Rubinisphaera italica: one gene and its partner. The protein of the gene in region 1 interacts with the protein of each later gene in a pairwise test. Links are inferred from orthologs where the notes say so. Each region holds a gene or a part of one and is shown in the gene's direction. Other genes may lie near its edges.

The links. Proteins that work in one complex are often made in the same cells at the same time.
Region 2: the proteins of secA (region 1) and Pan54_RS15590 interact in binary tests that used the Escherichia coli proteins (3 or more experiments, as listed by UniProt). The link is inferred for Rubinisphaera italica from one-to-one orthologs.

What each region holds. Positions count from the first base shown.
Region 1 is NZ_SJPG01000001.1:5,956,800-5,961,158, reverse strand. What follows is about bases 53-4,106. They hold secA (preprotein translocase subunit SecA), read left to right. Parts: upstream 53-354; coding sequence 355-3,906; downstream 3,907-4,106. UniProt on the Escherichia coli protein: Required for protein export, interacts with the SecYEG preprotein conducting channel.
Region 2 is NZ_SJPG01000001.1:4,163,901-4,167,135, reverse strand. What follows is about bases 39-2,968. They hold Pan54_RS15590 (acyl-CoA thioesterase), read left to right. Parts: upstream 39-1,267; coding sequence 1,268-1,669; downstream 1,670-2,968. Other genes in these bases: Pan54_RS15585 (divalent metal cation transporter), read left to right, coding at 1,894-2,968; Pan54_RS15595 (diguanylate cyclase), read right to left, coding at 39-884. Outside these bases: more of Pan54_RS15595, read right to left, coding at 1-38; more of Pan54_RS15585, read left to right, coding at 2,969-3,235.

The sequences.
Region 1 (4,359 bases):
TATGATGCTGAGTGATCGACAATGCTGTCATTATGGCAATTCGGATACATTGTGCCTGAATTTGCCAAATGAGCCAAGGGCATTGTTCACTCAAACAAACAGCTCCATCAGTCCTGTGCGGATCTCGTTCAGGATGGATCGATATGAAATCGACGCGCAAGGTGCGTACAGGAAAATCGTTTACTTATAGAACAGACAGACGAACTGGATTTGAGCGTTGAAGATTGAGAGTTGCAGGAATCGAACTATTAAACCCTCAACACTCAACCATTAACCCTCAACCCACTTAGTCAGGAACTTTGGCGGCGGATCGTTGAATTCGTCATTTGCGAAGTGTCTGAGGATAGAAGAGTCATGGAATTTCTGGAAAAGCTTGGCGACTGGTTTACAGGCCTGACGTCATTGATCGATTCGTTTATCAAGCGGTTTTTCGGCTCCGATAACGACCGACTGATTCGCAAAATTGGTTTCGTTCGCGATAAGGACGGCAACGACACGATCACGCCGGGCAGTGCCCTCGACCGTATCGATCAGCTCGAACCCGAATACGAGAAACTTTCCGAAGGGGAGCTGAAAGGTCTCACGGAGAAATTCCGCGCCCGCCTGAACGACGGCGAAACGATGGACGACATTCTGCCGGAAGCCTTTGCTGCGGTTCGCGAAGGCGGTAAGCGATATCTCAAAATGCGTCACTATCCCGTGCAGATGGTCGGGGGTTATGTGCTGCATAAGGGCAATATTGCCGAAATGGTGACTGGGGAAGGTAAGACGCTCGTCTCGACATTGCCCGCTTATCTGAACGCCCTGGCTGGCAAAGTGCATGTCGTAACGGTCAACGATTACCTGGCCAAACGCGATATGGAATGGATGGGAGCCCTGCATATTGGACTCGGCCTGAACGTCGGCGCGATTCAATCGCAGATGTCGTATCTCGAACGACAGGCCGCTTATGCCTGCGATATCACATACGGCACAAACAACGAACTCGGCTTCGATTACCTCCGCGACAATATGAAACCCCGAGCCGACATGCAGGTGCAAGGCCCGCTCGATTTCGCCATCGTCGATGAAATCGACAACATTCTGATCGACGAAGCCCGAACTCCGCTCATCATTTCCGGACCTGCTCACGACAATCTGGAAAAATATCCCCTGGCTCACAAAATTGCCAAGCAACTCCAGCGGGATGAGCATTTCGAAGTCAAAGAAAAAGAACATACCTGCCATCTGACTGACGAGGGAATTCGTCGCGCAGAAGAACTGGCAGGCGTCGATAGTTTCTACACAGCCGGCAACATGGAATGGCCGCATTTAATTGATAACTCACTGCGAGCCATCCACCTGTTCAAGAAGGATGTGACTTACGTTGTCGAAAACGGCGAAGTCGTTATTGTCGATGAACATACAGGCCGCAAAATGTATGGACGGCAGTGGAGCGATGGTTTGCATCAGGCTGTCGAAGCCAAAGAAGGGGTCAAAATCAAAGAGACGACCCAGACACTCGCCACGATTACCCTGCAGAACTTCTTCAAACTTTATGGCAAACTTGGCGGCATGACCGGAACCGCCATGACCGAAGCGAACGAGTTCTACAAGATTTATAAACTCGATGTCATCGCCATCCCGACCAACCGACCAACCCAACGAAAGAACTTCCCGGATGTCATTTTCCAGTCGTCCGAAGAAAAATGGAAAGCGGTTTGCGAAGAAATTCGGGATGTCGGTAAAACGGGACGTCCGATTCTTGTCGGTACCGCTTCTATCGAGAACTCTGAACTGATCAGTAAAAAGCTTAAAAAGTACGGTATTGAACACGGCGTGTTGAACGCGAAGTATCATGAAAAAGAAGCCGAGATTGTTTCACAGGCGGGCCGACTGAACGCGGTCACCATCTCGACCAACATGGCTGGTCGTGGTACCGATATCATCCTCGGCGGTAACCCGGAGCATCTCGCCTGGGAAGAACTCAAAGAGCGATACGGCTCCCGACTCGATGTCCCCAAATCGGAATGGGATGACACCTCCCGTAAAATCGCCGATCGCGAAGGCATGAAAGAGGAAGCAAAAGTCGTCCGCGACAAAGGCGGCCTGTATGTGATCGGTACTGAACGTCACGAAGCTCGCCGTATCGACCTGCAGTTGCGTGGTCGTTCCGGACGCCAGGGCGATCCCGGTTCGAGCCGCTTCTTCATCTCTCTCGAAGATGACCTGATGCGAATTTTCGCGGGCGATTTCGTTCGCAGCCTCCTCGGCTCGCTCGGGATGAAAGATGGCGAAGCGATCGAAAGTCCGATGGTCACCCGTCAAATCGAAAAGGCTCAGAAGAAACGCGAAGAGACGCACTTCGAACAGCGTAAGAATCTGCTCGAATATGACGAAGTGATGGACGAACAACGCAAGCGAGTTTACACCTACCGTCAGCAGATTCTCGATGGGGCGAACTGCCGTCAGTTGATTCTCGATATGATCGAACGTCAGGTTGGACGAGCGGTCGATCACTTCCTCGATAAGGATTACCGCTGGGAAACCATTGCCGCCTGGACGCATCAAAACTTCCTCGTTGAAGTCGAGCCGAGCGAAATTCGCGGGATGGAAGCCGATCAACTCAAGCAGTACCTCAAAGAACAGGCGATGCGGCAGGCAGAGGATGAGATCGTCGAACAAATCGAAGAATTCCTGCCCGCAGATGCGGAAAATCAACGCGACTGGAACTGGCTCGGCCTGGCTCGCTGGGCCAACAACCGATTCAGCATCAATCTCAACGATAAAGAACTCAAGGAAGCCGGTCGCGATAACCTCACCGTGCTCATTTACGATCGTGCTCAAAAGTCTCTCGAAAAACTCGACTTCTCGAATGTCGATCACATGCTCGATGACCAACTCGGCGCGAAGACCGTCAGTGGCTGGTTGAGCCAGCAGTATGGAATTCATATTCCTGCAGAAGAGTTCAAGGAACTCGAGCAACATCAGGTCGAAGAACTTGTGCTTGATCGGATTATCAAAGACTACCGCAACCGCGAAATCAGCTTCCCGGTTTCCGTCGGCATGTCCCGCTTCATGAGTCGTTCCCGCAACAGCGATCAGTTCGATCGTCAGGGCCTGGCTCGCTGGGCCGAGTCGCGATTCCGCACGCATTTCGAAATGGAATCGATCGACAACAAATCCCGCAACGATCTCGAAGAACTGCTCATCCAACGCAGCCGGGATTTTTATCCGGGCGAGAAGTTAACTGAAGAAGTCGAAGAAAAAATCGGGGCCACTTACAAGTCCACTGGAGAGGAATCAGCCGAACCAAACACCCCGGCTCTGCAGGGGATGATTGACTGGGCCAATCAGCAGTTTGAAGCGAGCCTGAATGTCGACGAGTTCACCGGCGTGACAGCCGTCGAAGCGCAGAATCGACTGCTGCGGGAATTCGACTCGCATTACCGCCCCGAGTTTTCTCAGGCCGAGCGATCAATTCTGCTCGAAGTGCTCGACCATGCCTGGAAAGAGCATCTGTACTTCATGGACCATCTCCGCTCGGGAATTGGTCTGGTCAGTTATGCCCAGAAGGATCCGAAGGTTGAGTACAAACGCGAAGGGATGAAAGCGTTCGAGCAGATGTGGATGCGTGTCGGCGAGCAGGTCACCTCGGCCATCTTCCGCGTCGAAAACGAAAGCCCGGACTTCGTCGGCTCCCTCTGGAACATCTCCTCAGCGACCCACGCGGTTCCCGATGCCTCGATCCCCGAAACCAACGGCACCCACGAATCGAGTAGCCAATCCCAACCCGGCCCCGAACCAGGAGCCCCGGAACAACCAATCGACCCGATCCGCAACACCGGAGACAAAGTCGGCCGCAACGACCCCTGCCCCTGCGGCAGCGGCAAAAAATACAAAAAATGCTGCGGAGCAAACGACTGAGTAAAAACCAAAGTTATGTAGGGCAGGCTCCTGCCTGCCTTCCTTTTGTGGAAGGTCGATTGAATGCCGAATTATCGACGTGCCTCTATCCCTGGCGGGACATATTTCTTTACAGTTGTCACTCATCGCCGACGTCGATTATTTCACCTCGCAGAAAATCGAATGATTCTCGGTGATGCAATCCGCGAATGTCAGCGAGATTGGCCTTTCCTACTCAACGCCGTCGTTCTCTTGCCAGATCACTGGCACGCGATTTGGACCTCACTTCGATTACATCCACTACAATCCCGTCAAACACCAACTCGTCGAGTGTCCGAAAGATTGGGAAGCGACAAGCTTCCATCGTTGGGTGAAGCAAGGAGTCTACCCTGATGACTGGGGCTGCAAAAATTATCCGCCAATCAAAATTTCTGAAACGAAGAATGATTATGGAGAACCACTGTAAGCACAATC
Region 2 (3,235 bases), 1.8 Mb from region 1 along the record:
GCCAACAGGATTTTGCCTTCGACTCCCACAATCACAAACCCATCGTATGCCTGTTCGAGTGTGTAAAGATGGCTGAAGATATTACTGAGAGAAGTCATCGCCAGAGAAGCTCCACTCTGGGCAGTCATCCCATTCATTGCCGATTCTTTACCGACATCCTGAAGGGCGGCCTCGCCACCATTTTCAACCCAGCGAATTAATGTCTGCACGATGCTCGCATCGTACATGGAACCGGCGCGTTCATTGAGGATTTTATTGATTTCCGGTCCCGATTTCGCGTCACGATAAATCTGATCGCGCGACAGTGATTCATAGGCATCGGCAACCGCCAGCAGGCGACCTGCCTGTGAGAGATCTTTTCCCAGAGGGCGGAGATAATCTTCCATTCTGGAAAATGGCAGACGAGATTCCACAATGATATTCCGTATTCGTAGTGGAATACAGCAGATATCGAGGATATCTTCTGCAATTGAAGTTCGTAACGACATTAACGATGCTTCTTCAATGGTATATCTGCCTGGCTTGAACAGGATGTGATCGGGGATCCCGATCTTGCCGATGTCGTGCAGCATAGCCGCCAATTCAATCTCACGAATCGCTTCTGCATTCCAGCAGAGTTGCTTGGCCAAACCGACGACAATCAACGAAACGCGACGAGAATGCAGAAACGTATTTTCATCCCGAAAGTGCAGACAGGTGAGCAGATCTCGCAAGATTGCTGGAGAGATTGCATTCGGAGTCGGTGTTTCTTCTTCGATGGCTTCCAGTTCAATTGCGTGCTGATGCAATTCAACCAGCGCCAATAAACCCCGTTGAGATGAGGCATACCGAGCTCCCCGAGTCGTTCGACCAGTTTTTCGAACGGAAATGTCATCCAATAACATAGAAACGATCCTCAAATTAACACTACTTGACCAGCTGCCAGATGCCGAAATCGTCTGCGTTGATATTCAATTTTCACGCAGGCTGCTCAACGCTAGGTCGTAGAATTCAAGTGACAAATAGAAGATTGCCGTGGGCAGGAAGATTTTGAGGAATCTGGAGCAATCGTTCCGGTTGTGCGGCTACCCTTAATCAGCCTTCTGTTCAATTCCAGAATTCTGAAAGTGGAATTGTCGAATTGAATCTGTCATAGTTTATTTTTCAAAACTAAAAACTTGTGGGCGTCAGGAGTTCAGTCAGTCGTCCAAGGCTCGAATCTTTCGGCAGCAGTCGAGAGGTATTCAGTCACTCAATTCAACAAGAAATAAGGGAATGTCTGAGACCGATGCCCGATATCACCAGTAATACAACCCGTATTCGTGTCCGTTACAGTGAAACGGATGCGATGGGGTTTCTCCATCATGGAAACTACCCCGCTTATTTTGAAGAAGCCCGGACAGATCTATTTCGTGTGAACGGTGGTGATTACAGGGCAATGGAAGAGAGAGGGCTGTTTTTTGTTGTTGTTTCAATGAATTTCCGCTTTCGGAACCCGGCTCGCTATGACGATCTCCTCCATGTGACCGCCACCATCGACAAGGTCTCGGCTGCAAAACTGGAGCACTCGTATCGTGTGATGCGCGGAGAAACCCTAATCGCCGAAGGCTCTACGGTATTGGCCATGGTCGATGCACAGGGGGTCGTTCAGCGAATCACAGATGATCTTCCCGGAACTGCAACCGGATAAAAGACTTCACATTCCAGGTGTAGTCCGTGCTTGTTTTGTGGTCACACTGCGGATAGTCTGTTATTCCGCATCAATGATTTTTCATCTGAACGATTATTGATCTCTAATGCAGACATGAGCAATGCTCATGGAGTATTGAAAATGCATTCGATGCACTTTCAATGTCGAGCATAAGCGTATAGATCACAAGTATTTAAGAACATACACCGCAGCAGGCTAATTTTATGAACGATCCCCAGGCAGATGCCGCAACCGAATCCACTGAACTAGCTTATCTCAAAGAGTTGCAGGCCAAACCATTCCTGAAACGGATGTTGGGCTACTTTTCCCTTTCCGGACCAGGTTGGCTGCAAGGTGCCATTACTCTCGGTGGTGGCTCACTTTCGGGCAGTTTATACTTAGGTGTACTGGCTGGTTTTGGCCTGATGTGGCTGCAACCACTGGCAATGATTATGGGAATCATCATGCTCAGTGCAATTGCTTATGTCTCCCTCTCGACGGGCGAACGGCCTTTTGATGCAATCAATAAGCACATCAATCCGGTCCTCGGCTGGGGTTGGGCGATTGCGACCATGATGGCCAACTTTGTCTGGTGTATGCCGCAGTTTGCTCTCGGGACCGCTGCCATTCAACAGAATTTACTGCCTGGCGTCTTCGGAGCCGGGGCAATGGATGACTTTACCAGCAAGCTGATCATCGTCATTTTCCTGCTGATCTCAACAGGAACCATTATCTGGTTTTACGATTCCGGCAGCAAAGGAATTCGTATTTTCGAATTGCTGCTTAAGATCATGGTTGGAATTGTCGTGCTCTGTTTCTTCGGCGTCGTTCTGAAAATGACCTTCAGTGGAGAGGGACTGGATTGGGGGAGGATTCTGGCTGGTTTCATTCCCGATCTCAGCCTGATGTCGCGGCCATCCGATCAATTCACTGCGATTCTGGCGCAAACAGGCGAGTACTCTAAATTCTGGACTGATAAAATTGTTTCCGAACAACAGCAGGTCATGATTACCGCTGCTGCAACGGCCGTCGGGATCAATATGACATTCCTGCTCCCGTATTCCATGCTGAGAAAAGGCTGGGGACGCGTGCATCGCGAACTGGCGATTTTCGATCTCGCTTTTGGATTGTTCATCCCCTTCCTGCTGGCGACCAGTTGTGTAGTGATTGCTTCTGCAACTCAATTTCATGCTCAGCCCGCTCCCGGATTTATGGGTGAAGTTGATGAACAGGGAAATGCAATTGCACCAGCTGGCAATCTCGTCGGTGGCTACAACAAACTGGTAGAGAAACGACTCGAACAGCAAGTGTCTGCTGGAGAGTTCGCAATTTTAAAAGCTGACCCCGCTGCGATGAAAGCAGCCGTCAGCGATCTTCCTGCAGCCGATCGTGAACTGGCTGCTATGCTGGTTACTCGAGATGCGTTCAATCTGGCAGGTTCACTCAAAGAATTGACTGGCCCGATCTTCTCACAAGTCATTTTCGGAATCGGCGTGCTCGGCATGGCCGTCTCCACGATTATCATACTGATGCTGATCAACGGTTTCGTGATCTGTGAAATCTTCA